DNA from 4 places in the Kitasatospora sp. NPDC030952 genome. Region 1 is predicted to be linked to each of the others. Evidence: riboswitches for the same ligand, from Rfam matches in the RefSeq annotation. Region 1 holds a riboswitch; each other region holds the start of a gene.
The links. A riboswitch is a leader RNA that binds a small molecule or an ion and turns the genes downstream of it on or off. The one in region 1 is predicted to bind cyclic di-AMP.

Region 1 (3,324 bases):
CGGTCGAGGCGATGGCGACGGCCGCGGTGGACGCCCTGCTGGAGGAGGTGGGCGGGAACGCCGCCCAGCGTGGGGAGTTCATGTTCCAGCCGGAGCTGGTGATGCGGGGTTCCACGGGAGCCTGTGCGCGCTGAGGCCGGCGGGTGCCGTCCAACTGACGGGCCCCGGAGGGCGGTTGCTCTCCGGGGCCCGTCGGCGCGCGGGCGGGGTGGTCCGGCTGCTCAGCCCTCCTGGGCGGCCGGGCGGTCGGGCGCGTGGGTACGGCGAAGCCCCGGGGGAGCGACCAGACTCTCCCCGGGGCTGTCGGGTGACGGCGGCCGGCGGCCGGCGGCTGACGGATGACAGATGATGAAATCTGTTATCCGTCAGCTGTCATTCGTCAGCCGTGCGGTGCGCGGTGCGCGCGGTGCGCGCGGTGTCCTCAGACCCGGCCGGCGAAGTCCGGAGCCCAGTTGGCGATGGTCTGGAGGCGGACGCCCGAACTCGGGTTGGCGGCCTCGACGTACTGGCCGTTGCCGATGTAGATGGCGACGTGGTAGACGCCGGAGTCCTGGCCGTTGTTCGACCAGAACAGCAGGTCGCCCGGCTGTAGGCTGTCCAGCGAGACGTGGGTGCTGGCGGCGGCCTGGTCGGCGGCGACGCGCGGGATGTTGACGCCCGCGGCGCGCAGCGCGGCCTGGGTCAGGCCGGAGCAGTCCCAGCCGCCGTTGCCGGTGCCGCCGTAGACGTACGCCTGACCGACCTTCGACTGGGCGAAGGAGACGGCCGCGGCCATGCTGCCGGTGGCGGTCTGGGCCGGGGCCGGGGTCTGCGCCTGGGCGGCCGGCTTCGAGGCGGGCTTGGAAGCCGGCTTCGAGGCGGTGGACGTGCCCTGGTCGATCGGCTTGGCGTTCACGGCACCGCCGTTCGAGGCCTGGCCGGACTTCTTCGAGCGGTCGAACCAGGTGAAGTCCGAGCCGGACTTGGTGGCGGTGGAGGACTGGTCGGCCTGGGCCGAGCCGCCGTCACCGAAGGTCAGCTGCTGGCCCGGGTAGATGGTGTCCGGGCCGTCGGTCAGGGTGCTGCGGTTGAGGTCGTACAGCCGCTGCCAGCCGCCCTGGACGTTGTGCTTGGTGGCGATCGAGGACAGCCAGTCGCCGTCGACGACGGTGTAGCTGCCGCCCTGGGCCTGCGCCTGACGCTTCTGCGCCCAGCCGCCGTTGGCGGCGGAGTCGGCGGAGGAGGCGGAGTCACCGGAGGTCTGCGCCTGGTCCTGGACGGGCGCGGCCGGCTTGGCGGGCGTCGCCGCCTGGGCCGGAGCCTGGGCGGGCTTGGTGGCCGGCTTGGCGGCGGGCTTGGCGGCGGTGGAGCCGGCCGAGGTGTCGACCGCGGCGGCGGCGCCGCCCTGGGTCAGCCCGGCCTGCACCGAGCAGACCGGCCAGGCGCCGGGGCCCTGCGAGGCGAGGACCTTCTCGGCGACGGCGATCTGCTGGTCCTTGGTGGCCTGGTTGGCCTGCGGGGCGTACGCGGTACCGCCGAAGGCGGCCCAGGTGCTGGAGGTGAACTGCAGGCCGCCGAAGAAGCCGTTGCCGGTGTTGATGCTCCAGTTGCCGCTGCTCTCGCACTGGGCGACCTTGTCCCAGGTGGCGACGGAGGCGGCGTTGGCGGTGCCGGTGGTGAGGCAGGGGACGGTGAGGCCGACGCCGGCGACGCCGAGGGCGGCGATCACGCGACGGGTGCGGCTGGACAGGCGGTTGCCGTTGGAAGGCAGCATGAAGACGCGGTCCTCTCCCACGCCTGCGAGGTGAGCTGTCGGATTCGGGCTGGAGTTGCCCGGCCGCGCTGTGGGCGCGGCTTCACCCCTAGCCCTGGACCGTTCCGGAAAACGACCTAGGGCGACTTACCTGTGGTTCCCCCGCTCCTGCCGTGATGCGTTTTCGCGCTGCCAGGACATCCGACGGCAGGACTCGGCGTCGCGGATGAACTGGGTCCGTGTGGTCACGAACGGGGAGCACGTTATGCAGACTTAAGTTAAAACTGCAAATACCTGTGACGCGCATCACGGTTTAGTGGGAAACGTCAAATGGCTCGTAATTCATGATCGCAAATGATCGTTTTCTTGCAAATTCGCGATGGATTCCGATAACTGGCTTCGCCTCAGGAGTGAAGTGACGGAGCGTTGGAGCGCGACGGGGGCATGCCCGCGCGCCGGTGGAGCGGCAGTGAATCGAGCGCCGGACAACGCGCCGACAATTCATCGACAAATGGCACCAGAACGGACATTGCGTCGCATTGACCGCTTAACTCTCCTGTGGGGCGATCCGAACACGTCGAAAGGGCCCGGAACGCAGCCGTTCCGGGCCCTTCGGTGGTGCGGGTGCCGCGACGGGCGGTCGCGGGCTCTCCGGCGGGCGTTCCGCCAGGTCGTACGGGAGGTGGCCGTCAGCCCTCCAGGGGCCCTTCGGCGGCCGCGTGGGCGCGGCGGGAGCCCTCCCCGGCCCCGGCGGTGGCGGCGGCCTCCGCCTCGGCCAGCTCCTCCGCCGTCGGCGTGGGCAGCGCGGCCAGGTAGGTGGAGGCGATCAGCTGGCCGACCGTCGGGTACGCGCCCAGCGGCGCCGCCGACGGGCAGCCGGTCTCCTCGGCGGCCGTGGCGAGCAGCTCGGAGTCCGCCTCCGGGCCGATCACGAGCGGGGCCAGCGCGGGGCGCTGGGAGCCGGTCTCCTTGAGGTGGTTGACGGCGGCGGCGACCGAGCCGGGCACGTCGAGCGCCGCGGGGACGACCGGGACGGCCAGTCGGGCGGCCAGCAGGACGCCGGTGATCCCGGCCGCGGCGGCCGCTTCCTCGCCGCCGACGGTGGTCAGGACCACGCCGTCCGCGGCGGTCGCGATGGCGAACAGCCGGGCCCGGTCGGCCCGGGCCAGCCCGGCCTCGGACAGTCGCACGTGGACGGCCTCGGCCAGCAGCGGGTGCGGGCCCAGGGCGTCGGTGACGGTCGCGCCGTACTCGGCGGCGAGGGCGTGAAGCCCGGTCAGGAAGCCGTGCGGGCCGGGCACCAGCGGCACCACGACGGGCGTCGGCAGTCCGGCCTCGGCGGCCGCCGCCAGCAGCTCCGCGACGGTGCGCTCCTCGGCGCCCCCGGTGGTGGCGCCGTCGGTCGGGAGGTAGCCGACCGCGGCCTGGACGCCGGTGTGCTCACTGCGGACGATCGAGAGCAGTTCCTCGACGACCGAGCGGGACTCGGGCCCCGGGGTCGCGGGTACGGCGAGCACCAGGGCCGGCGAGCCGGTGCGGATCTCGGGGCGCTCGGGGCGGCGGTGGCGCCCCCGCGCACGGGAGCCTGGAGT
Region 2 (3,324 bases), on a different contig from region 1:
AGACGGGCCGGGTTGGTGACGAACAGGTCGTCGCCGACCAGCTGGACCTTGTCGCCCAGCTTGACGGTCATGGCCTTCCAGCCCTCCCAGTCCGACTCGTCCAGCGGGTCCTCGATGGAGACCAGCGGGTAGGCGGCGACCAGCTCGGCGTAGTACTCGATGAGCTCGGCGGCCGACAGGGCCTTGCCCTCGAACTGGTAGGCGCCGTCCTGGTAGAACTCGGAGGCGGCGACGTCCAGGGCCAGCGCGATGTCACGCCCGGGCACGTAGCCGGCCTTCTGGATGGCCTCGGTGATGAGGTCCAGGGCCTCGCGGTTGCTGTCCAGGTTCGGCGCGAAGCCGCCCTCGTCGCCGAGGCCGGTGGACAGGCCGCGCTCCTTCAGCACGCCCTTGAGGGTGTGGTAGACCTCGACGCCCCAGCGGACGGCCTCGGAGAAGGACTCCGCGCCGATCGGGGCGATCATGAACTCCTGGATGTCGACGTTGGAGTCCGCGTGGGAGCCACCGTTGAGGATGTTCATCATCGGGACCGGCAGGACGTGCGCGTTCGGGCCGCCCAGGTAGCGGAACAGCGGCAGGTCGCTGGCCTCGGAGGCGGCGTGCGCGACGGCCAGCGAGACGCCCAGGATGGCGTTGGCGCCGAGCGAGGACTTGTCCGGGGTGGCGTCCAGGTCGAGCATGGCCTGGTCGATCAGGCGCTGCTCGGTGGCGTCGTAGCCGACCAGCTCCGGGCCGATCTGCTCGATGACGGCCAGGACGGCCTTCTCCACGCCCTTGCCGAAGTAGCGGTTCTTGTCACCGTCGCGCAGCTCCAGCGCCTCGAAGGCGCCGGTCGAGGCGCCCGACGGAACAGCGGCACGACCCGTGCTGCCGTCGTCGAGGCCGACCTCGACCTCGACCGTGGGGTTGCCGCGGGAGTCGAGGATTTCGCGGGCTACGACGACATCGATGGACGGCACGAAGCATCTCCTTGCGGAAGCAGGGTCCGGCTGACGGTGGTGCCGGTCGGCCGGAGGATTGCGGAGTCGTTACGACCAGAGCCTAACCGCCCGGGCTCCCGGGACCACGTCGACCTCGACTCCGTCTCAGCGTGTGGCCCCGCTACCCACCGGTAGTTCACCTGCCCGACCCGACGTGTCCCACCATCACGGACGAACGCGGACGAAGGGGGCCGCCGGGCGCGGCCCCCTCCTCCGTTCGACTTCCGGAGCCGTGCGGAACGGCTCAGCCGAGGTGCAGCACCTGGCCGGGCAGGATCAGGTTCGGGTCGCCGCCGACCGTGCCGCGGTTGCCGTCGTACAGCGCCTGCCAGCCGCCGGACACGCCCTGGGCGGCGGCGATCGTCGACAGCGTGTCGCCGGAGCGGACGGTGTAGTCGTGGCCGGTCTGGGCGGACGGGGCCTGGGCGGCGCGCGGGGCGGCGTGCTTCGGCGTGTACTGCTGCACCGGCTGCTCGGCGGGCCGCTCGGCCTGCTTCGGCGCGGCGTGCTTCGGGGCGTACTGCTGGACGGGCTTCGCGGCGGGCTTGGCGGCCTGCGACTTGGCGGCCTGGGGCTGGGCCTTCTGCTTCGGCGCGGACTGCGGCTTGGCGTCCGAGGAGGTGTCCACGGCCGCCGGGGCGCCGCCCTTGCTCAGGCCGGCCTTGACGGAGCAGACCGGCCAGGCACCCGGGCCCTGCGAGGCGAGCACCTTCTCGGCGACCGAGATCTGCTGCGCCCGGCTGGCCTGGTTGGCCTGCGCCGCGTACGCGGTGCCGCCGTACGCCTTCCAGGTGCTGGGGGTGAACTGCAGGCCGCCGGAGAAGCCGTTGCCGGTGTTGATGCTCCAGTTGCCGCCGCTCTCGCACTGGGCGACGGAGTCCCAGGCGGAGGCCGGGGCGGCGGAGGCTCCGGTGGCGGTGAGGAGCGGCAGCGCGAGTCCGACGCCGGCCACACCGGCGACGGCGATGGCCTTCTCGGCCTGGGTGCGACGACGATGACGGCCAGTTCCAACGAGCAGCATGAAGGTCCCTCTCCGCACGCCTGCGAGGTGAGCTGTCGGGTTCGGACCGGGAGGTGGCCCGGCCGCCGTCGACGGAAACGATTCCGCTCGGGCGGCTTCACCCCAAGCCGTGGGGAGACGGCAACAAACCTGGGTCCCCCGCCCCTGCCCAGGGTCTGGTCGATTTCCCGTCGCGCGGCGGGCAGGATTCGGCGTTCCGCGCACGGGGTCCGCAGCTGCGAACTCCAGGGAGACTAGACAGATCCTCAGACCAATCACAAGCTCATATCACCGATATCACACAAGAATTACGGCGCGTGCTCGATCGCCTACCAACAGCGGGGCTTTGTCCGGTTTGATGCGCGTTCACACCGCCACTGCAGCCCGCTCGACGACGTCCCGTCAGCGTGTCGGGGCCTCAGGACGGGTGTGCGGGGAGCGGGCCTCCGGGCTGAATTCGACCGGAAGTTCGCGCAATCCGCGCATGATCAGGCCACCTCGCCAGCGCAGGTCCTCCGGGCTCCCGGCCAGCCGCAGATCGGGCAGCCGGGAGAGCAGCGTGGCCAGCGCGGCCCGCCCCTCCAGCCGGGCCAGCGGGGCGCCGATGCAGTAGTGGATGCCGTGCCCGAACCCCAGGTGGGGATTGTCGCTCCGGGCCAGGTCGAGGGTGTTCTCGTCGGCGAACCGGGCCGGGTCGCGGTCCGCCGCCGCCAACACCACCAGCACCGGGTCGCCGACCGGGATGTCCACCCCGCCGATGGTCAGCGGCCGGGTCGCGAACCGCCAGGTCGCCAGCTCCACCGGCCCGTCGTAGCGCAGGAGTTCCTCGATCCCGGTCTCCAGCAGCCCGGTCTCGCCCCGGGCCACCGACTCCTGCAGCAGGCGGCGCTGCTCCGGGTTGCGCAGCAGCGCGTAGGTGCCGTTGCCGATCAGGTTCACGGTGGTCTCGAAGCCCGCGAAGAGGAGGATGAACGCCATCGCGGCGGCCTCGTTCTCGGTGAGGTGCTCGCCGTGGTCGCTCGCCCGGATCAGCCCGGAGATCAGGTCGTCGCCGAGGTCCGCCCGCTTGCGGTGGATCAGCTCCAGCAGGTACGCCCGCATCCGCCTCACCGCCCGCCCCACACCGCCGCGTTGGCCGCCGCCTTGCCCCGGCTTCGTGTGTCGCAGCATCATCCCGGCCCAGTCCCGGAAGTCGTCCTGGTCCTCGGCCGGCACGCCCAGCATGTCGCAGATCGCGTAGATGGGGAGCGGGAAGGCGAACTCGTGGATCAGGTCCGCCGATCCGCGCTGGGCGAAGCCGTCGATCAGCCGGTCGGTCAACTGCTGCACCCGCGGCTCGAACTC
Region 3 (3,324 bases), on a different contig from region 1:
GAGGCCCGGATCCGGGCACTGGAGGAGCAGACGGGGGCGTCCTCGCTGGTGCCGGTGATGCAGCAGATCGCGACCCGGCTCGGACAGGTCCTGGCACCCTGACGTGTCGTCAACTCACTTGCCACGCATGGGCTTGAACACAGGGACCTGAACGCAAGAACCGGCAGCCGTTTCGACCACACGGTGGTCGAAACGGCTGCCGGTCCATGAGAGCGGCTGGTCCTGGGGGCTACGCGGACCCGGCGGCTACCCGGGCCCGGTGGCTACGCGGGCCCGGCGGCTACCGTCAGCGGTAGACGCGGACGTAGTCGGCGGCCATGGTGATCGGGGCGGTCCCCTGCGGCGCGGGGTGGTACTTCCCGGCACACACCGAGAGGTTGAGGATCAGGTACGCCGAGAAGTTGGTGCCCACGCCCTTGTTGTCCGAATACACCTTGACGCCGTTGACGTACCAGTCCACCGAGTTGGCGCCGTAGTAGGTGCCGATGGTGACCCACTGGTCCTTGGCGACGGCCTTGGCATCGGTGTAGTACTCGGGGTTGCTCGGGTTGATGTGGTTGGTCAACTCCAGCAGGTTCGGGTTGTCCGGGTGGTACTCGAAGGAGTCGATCTCCCCGTTGCCGTTCTTCCAGGTCCACAGGGCAGGCCAGGCGCCGGCGCCCGAGGGCATCTTGACCCGGGCCTCGGCGTAGTCGCCGGTCTTGACCTGGAAGCCCTCGGTGGAGCCCTCGGTGGTCAGGAAGCCGGTGTTCCAGGACTGCTGGCCGTTCTCCAGGGTGGGCCCGCCCGGGGTGGCGGTGAAGGTGGCGACGCCGTTCGCGACGGTGACGTTGTTCTTGTTCAGCCAGTCGAGCTTGTTGTCGTCCGGGTTGTGGTTCCCGTACTTGTACGCGGTGCTCTTGTCGCCGACCCAGCGCTGCCCCCAGTCGATCGGGCTGTTGAACTCGTCGGACCAGGTCAGCGACTTGCCGGCGATCGGGGAGGACGGCGCGGGCGTCGTCGGGGTGGCCGTGGCGGTCGGCGTCGTGGTGGGCGTCGCCGTCGGTGCCGTGGTGGGCGTCGTGGTGGGCGTCGCCGTCGGTGCCGTGGTGGGCGCCGTCGTCGGGGACGGGGTCGGCGTGGACGTACCGGTGGCCGCGACCACCAGCTGCTGCGAGGGCAGGTTGTGCCAGCTGCCGCCGAAGTCCTGCCAGAAGCCGAACTGGGTGTACGTTCCGGCCGGCAGGGTGCGCGCACCGCTGGTGAAGTTGAGCCCGGTCGGGCATATCTGCACGTTGGTCGCGTTCCCCGGGAAGTCCAGGTTGGTGCCGCGCGCGTCGCGGACGCCGACGCCGACCGTCTTGGCGGTGAAGCAGGACGAGGAGTGCAGGGCCAGCGAGGCGGTGGCGGCCCGGCCGGCGACCATGGCGGCCGGAGCGAGCCGGTCCTGGGTCACGGTCGGGGCGGTGGCGGCCTGGGCGCCGGCGACGGACGGCAGCCCGAGCAGGCCGGCGCCGCTGATCGCGAGCGCCCCGGTGGCGGCGAGGGCGGCGTTGCGGCCGCGGCGGGTCGGACGGGCGTGGCGAGGGGCGCGACGGCGCCCGGCAGGCTGGTGCATGGGGGGTCCTCTGCGACGCCTGCGAGGTGAGCTGTCGGATTCGGGCTGCAGTTGCCCGGCCGCCTGTGGAGCGGCTTCACCCCTAGCCACGGTCCGCACGCTGATGCGTACGGACCGGGCGCTGACCTTGGTTCCCCCGCTCCCGTCCGCTGTGGTGCTCGAGTGCCGGCCGGCGGGTGGACAGGACTCGGCGTCCCGGCGGCGGGGTCCGCGACAGCGGACGACGGATGCAGGCTAGGCAGGCCGTCCGTGAACGGACAACCTGATCCGGCCGGTTGTCGCACAGCTCACAGTGGTGTCGATCAACGACGCTCCGTGGTGGCCGAGTTGATCAACCTCGCGACCGTGGCCGGGCGATCAGCCGAGCCAGTCGGCCACCTGGCTCTCGGCCACCTGGCCCTCGGTCTCCGGCGACCCAGGCCGGCTCCAGGTGGTCGCGGCGGGGGCGCGCCTGGTGCGAGGTCTCGTGGGGGTGGTGCGTCTCGTGGGCGTGGACGGTAGGACCGCCGTACGGGCGGCGCCCCATGCGCCGGGAGCACACGGTGGACGGCGTGACGGTGGCGGACCGTACCGTGGCGTGGGGCCGCCCGAGTCCGACCGATCGGATAAATTGGAACCCTGGCGTTTTCCGCGGTGCACAAGTGCACCGAGCCCGACCGCACGGTCCGTCCCGCACTCCCGAGAAGAGGTCCCGCCCCACCATGACCGCGTCCCTGCCCGCCTTCGCCGGCCGTACCTACGTCTTCCGGGCCGACAACGGCGCGGCCTTCCGCAACAGCTACTCGGCCGACGGCACTCGGCTGCGCTGGGAGGGCCTCGGCGAGTCGGCCGGCCAGTGGGAAGACGTGCGGCTGCACGTCGCCGAGGTCGCACCGGAGATCTACTTCGTCAGCTGGACGGAGCAGAGCGGGATCACCGTCAGCCATGTGATGGACCTCAACGCGCTGACCGTACGGGCCTTCTGGACCTTCGAGGGCGAGGGCGGCCGGGTCGGCCAGCTGCACACCGGGACGCTGGAGCGGGTGGCCTGACCGGCGCCGCCCCGTAGCACGCACGAACCCCCGGGGGCCTCGGCTCCGGGGGTTCGGCGTGTTCTCTCCGGACGGCGTCGGACGGCTTCAGATGACGTCGGACGGCGTCGGACGGCGGTGACGTCAGGCGGTCTGGCTCGCCTGGCCCGGCTGGTTCGGCTGGCCCGAGGCGTTCGGCTCGCCCGGCTGGTTCGGCTGGTTCGGCACCCTGAGGTGCTGGGACAGCCACTCCAGCGAGGACGGCAGCAGGGCGCTCCAGGTCTCGAAGTTGTGGCCGCCGTTCTCGAGCATGCTGTACGAGACCTTCATCGGGCTGTGCACCGCGTCGATGAACGCCTCGGTGTCCGGCTTGTAGTTGCCGTCGCCCTTCTTGGTGCCGGCCAGCAGCACCGAGATGTCGGGCTGCGGCAGGTTCTTCAGCCGCCACATCAGGTTGGCCTCGTCGCGGCGCTGCTTGCTGCCGCCGAAGAGGTCGCCGGTGGTCGGGTCGTCGGCGGCGTCGTAGTAGCCGGAGAGGGCGACGGCGGTCGGGAAGACGTCCGGGTGGCGCATGGCCATCTTGACGGCGCAGTAGCCGCCGGTCGAGTTGCCCATGAAGGCCCAGGCGTGCGGGTCGGACGAGACCCGGTAGCTGGCCTGGATCGCCGAGGTGACGTCCTTGGTGAAGTAGGTGTCCGACTGGGCGCCGCCGGGGAT
Region 4 (3,324 bases), on a different contig from region 1:
CAAACCCCTACCGACCCGAATATTTGACCCCTATTCGGACACCAGGCCGAGCAGCCGGAAAAGCCGCAGGCCCGGCCCTCCGTGACGGAGGACCGGGCCCGTGAACCTTCGAGCGGGGATCAGACCCGGACGATGGAGGCCAGCGGCATGTTGGAGACGGCCTCGTAGCGGACCGACGCACCCGGCTTGGGCGCGTGCAGCACCTGGCCGTTGCCCGCGTAGATGCCGACGTGGTGGGCGTCGCCGTAGAAGATCAGCATGTCGCCGGGCTGGGCCTGGGAGATGTCCGAGCCGATCCGGGTGCCGGCGCCGGCCTGCTCCTGGGAGGTGCGCGGCAGCGACACACCGGCCTGGTTGAACGCCCAGACCATCAGGCCGGAGCAGTCGAAGGAGCCGGGGCCGGTGGCGCCCCAGACGTACGGGCTGCCGACCTTGGTGGCGGCGGCGGCCAGCGCGGCCGCGCCGTGCGAGCTGCCCGGGGCGACCTTGACCGGCGCGGCCGCGGCGCCCGAGCCGAGGTCGCTGCGGCTGCTGTCGCGCGAGGCGCGATCGGCCGGCTGGCTGGCCTTCGCGGCGGCGTCCGCCTTGGCCTTGGCGTCGGCGGCGGCCTTGTCCTCGGCCGCCTTGAGCGCCTGGCGCTCCTGCTCGGTCAGCGTGTTGAGCAGGTCCTGGGCGGCCTTCAGCTTGTTCTGGACCTCGTCCTTGGAGGCCTTCAGCTGCGTGGTGGTGGCTTCCAGCTCGCCGAGCTTGCTCTGGGCCTCGGTGCGGTCCTGGTCCAGCTTGCGCTGCTGGTCCTGGAGCTGCTTCAGCTGGTTCTTCTGGGTGCTGCCGGCCTGGTTGAGCGCACCGGCCTGGTTCAGGAAGTTGTCCGGGCTGGAGGAGAGCATCAGCTGGACGGTCGGGGATATCCCACCGTTGCGGTACTGCTCGCCCGCGATCTCGGCGAGGCCGCCCTGCAGGTCGGTCACCTGAGCCTGCTGCCGGGCCACCTGGTCCTGCATGCCGGAGACCTGCTTCTCCAGCTCCTGCTGCTTCTCCTGGGCGGCGTTGTACTTCTCGGTCGCCTGCTCGGCCTGCTCGTTGAGCTGGTCGACCTGCTCCTTGACCTGGTCCTTGGTCGGCTGCGGGTCGGCGTGCGCGCCGGTCTGCGCGGAGAGCGCGACGGCGGCGGCGGCGAAACCGGTCAGGATCGAGACACGGGCGCGACTGGCGGGCTTGGGACGACGATGGGACGCCACGAAGGCGGACTCCTTCTTCCTACATCCGCCTACCGGGTGAGCTGACGGGTTCGGGCCGGAAGCATGCCCTACGGCGCCTCACCGGCCTCACCTGCGGCCGACCTGGCGCCGATTCACCCCGGAGGAACGTGGTTCCCCGGCTCCGCTCCGCAGCGCCCCCGACTACTGGGCTCCCCTGTCGGGCAGTCGCTTCGACCTGCCCCGCTGTTTCGCGAACTCGACGGTAACCACCGCCGCCACCCAGGCTGGGTGATCGACAGTGCGGTGGTTCGAGGCACGACCCTAGTAACTGAACCGTGATCCGTTCAAATCCTTGTCAGAAAAAAGACGGAAGATCACCCATGTTCTTTTGTGAAAATGACTGATGGTGATCGCCGCCGCACGCAAAGCTGATCGACTCTCACCGATCGGCACTGAGGCGGGCGAACCCGAAGCGCCACCCCCCTCGGGAGGTGGCGCGGATCACAGGGCCGGAGCCGGCCCTTCGGGCGTGTCGGCTCGTCAGATCCGGCGGATCGTGTTGATCGGCATCGCGTCGGCCTTCATCACCTTCACCACGTCACCGGTGTGCGGCGCGTGGACCACCATGCCGTTGCCGATGTACATCGCGACGTGGTGCATGTCGCCGCCGTAGATCACCAGGTCCCCGGGCTGGGCGGTGGACAGCGTCACGGCGGTCCCGATGTGGCCCTGCTCCTGCGAGGTGCGCGGCAGCGAGACGCCGGCCTGGCCGTACGCCCAGACCATCAGACCCGAGCAGTCGAAGGTGCTCGGCCCGGTGGCGCCCCACACGTACGGCGAACCCTGCTTGCTCATCGCCTTGGCGACGGCCACGGCCGCGTAGCCGCTGGCCGGCGGAAGACTGCTGAGGTCGACCCGGTCGGCGCCGCGCGAGGCGCGGTCGTCCTGCTGCTGCTGGGCCTTCAGCGCGGCACGGTCGGCGGCGCTGAGCGAGTTCAGCAGGTCCTGGGCGGTCTTCAGCTTGGTGTTGACGTCCGTCTTGGCCTGGTTCAGGTCCTTGGTGGTGGAGTCCAGCGAGGCCAGCACGGCGGCCGCCTCGCTCTTCTCCTGGTCCAGCCGGCGCTGCTGGTCAAGCAGGCCCTTGAGCGCCTCGGTCTGGGTGGTGCTGGCCTGCTGGACGCTCGACGCCTTCTCCAGGTAGCCCGACGGGTCCGAGGAGAGCATCAGCTGGACGGACGGGTCGATCCCGCCGGTGCGGTACTGCTCGCCGGCGACCTGGGCCAGGCCGGTCTGCAGCTGGCTCATCTGGTCCTGGCTGCGGGCCACCTGGTCCTGCAGCTGGTCGGCCTGCTTGCGGAGCTGGTCCGCGCGCTCCTTGGCGCCGTTGTACTTCTCCGCCGCCTGCTCCTGCTCCTGCTGGAGCTGGTCGATCTGCGCCTTGACGTCGCTGGTGTTCGGCTGCGGCGCGGCGTGCGCGGCCACCTGGGCGGAGAGGGCGACCGCGGTCGCAGCGGCCGCGGTGAGCACGGAGACCCGCGCGCGGCTCGGCTGCTTGGGACGGCGGTGGGAGGCCAAGGGACCCGCTCCTTCTTCCAACGGACTCACCTGTTCGGGTGAGATACCGGAAAATAGGTTTGACGCCAGACCCTAGTGAAGATCTACCCGTTTTGCCACTCCCCCGAAGGCGTGAACTCCGGTTCTCGCACTGACTTCACCGGATCCGCACACCTGCCCGACGACGGCACTGACCTGCTGTCACGCCGCCCGGGCCGCTGGTCAGGGCCGGGCCAGCCGGTTCAGCAGCAGCACCGAGGCCACCGGGCGCGCGCCCGCCTTCCGCACGCCGTCCGCGACCTCCCGGTCGGTGGAGACCACCACCACCGGACGGCCCTGCGGCTCGGCCCGGACCAGACGGCGGATCAACTCGTCCGCGGTCTCGCCGGTCCGACTGAACCGTACCCGCACCCCGCGCGGTGGCGCCATGATGACCGGGACGTCCAGGTCCTGCCCGTCGAACACACAGGTGACCTCCGCCTGGGTGCGCTGGGCCAGCATCGCCAGCCCGCCCAGCAGCCGGATCCGCTGCTGCTCCAGCGGCAACGTCGGGTACCCGGTCTTGGTCACG

Region 2: it holds a riboswitch for cyclic di-AMP, as region 1 does, so the genes downstream of both, ACZ47G_RS18750 (transglycosylase family protein) here and ACZ47G_RS36460 (transglycosylase family protein) in region 1, are expected to answer to the same signal.
Region 3: it holds a riboswitch for cyclic di-AMP, as region 1 does, so the genes downstream of both, ACZ47G_RS29550 (glycoside hydrolase family 16 protein) here and ACZ47G_RS36460 (transglycosylase family protein) in region 1, are expected to answer to the same signal.
Region 4: it holds a riboswitch for cyclic di-AMP, as region 1 does, so the genes downstream of both, ACZ47G_RS28385 (NlpC/P60 family protein) here and ACZ47G_RS36460 (transglycosylase family protein) in region 1, are expected to answer to the same signal.

What each region holds. Positions count from the first base shown of each region.
Region 1 is NZ_JBVIFM010000034.1:14,424-17,747, reverse strand. Features, by position in the region: gene ACZ47G_RS36465 (LacI family DNA-binding transcriptional regulator) at 1-134, shown strand, start outside; gene ACZ47G_RS36460 (transglycosylase family protein) at 422-1,753, opposite strand; cyclic di-AMP (ydaO/yuaA leader) riboswitch at 1,761-1,923, opposite strand; gene ACZ47G_RS36455 (sirohydrochlorin chelatase family protein) at 2,422-3,324, opposite strand, start outside.
Region 2 is NZ_JBVIFM010000009.1:301,317-304,640, reverse strand. Features, by position in the region: gene eno (phosphopyruvate hydratase) at 1-959, opposite strand, end outside; gene ACZ47G_RS18750 (transglycosylase family protein) at 1,225-2,001, opposite strand; cyclic di-AMP (ydaO/yuaA leader) riboswitch at 2,003-2,172, opposite strand; gene ACZ47G_RS18745 (cytochrome P450 family protein) at 2,383-3,324, opposite strand, start outside.
Region 3 is NZ_JBVIFM010000020.1:133,807-137,130, forward strand. Features, by position in the region: gene ACZ47G_RS29545 (IclR family transcriptional regulator) at 1-102, shown strand, start outside; gene ACZ47G_RS29550 (glycoside hydrolase family 16 protein) at 287-1,597, opposite strand; cyclic di-AMP (ydaO/yuaA leader) riboswitch at 1,619-1,737, opposite strand; gene ACZ47G_RS29555 (phenolic acid decarboxylase) at 2,299-2,628, shown strand; gene ACZ47G_RS29560 (alpha/beta hydrolase) at 2,752-3,324, opposite strand, start outside.
Region 4 is NZ_JBVIFM010000019.1:39,240-42,563, reverse strand. Features, by position in the region: gene ACZ47G_RS28385 (NlpC/P60 family protein) at 120-1,238, opposite strand; cyclic di-AMP (ydaO/yuaA leader) riboswitch at 1,249-1,403, opposite strand; gene ACZ47G_RS28380 (C40 family peptidase) at 1,740-2,774, opposite strand; gene ACZ47G_RS28375 (NYN domain-containing protein) at 2,976-3,324, opposite strand, start outside.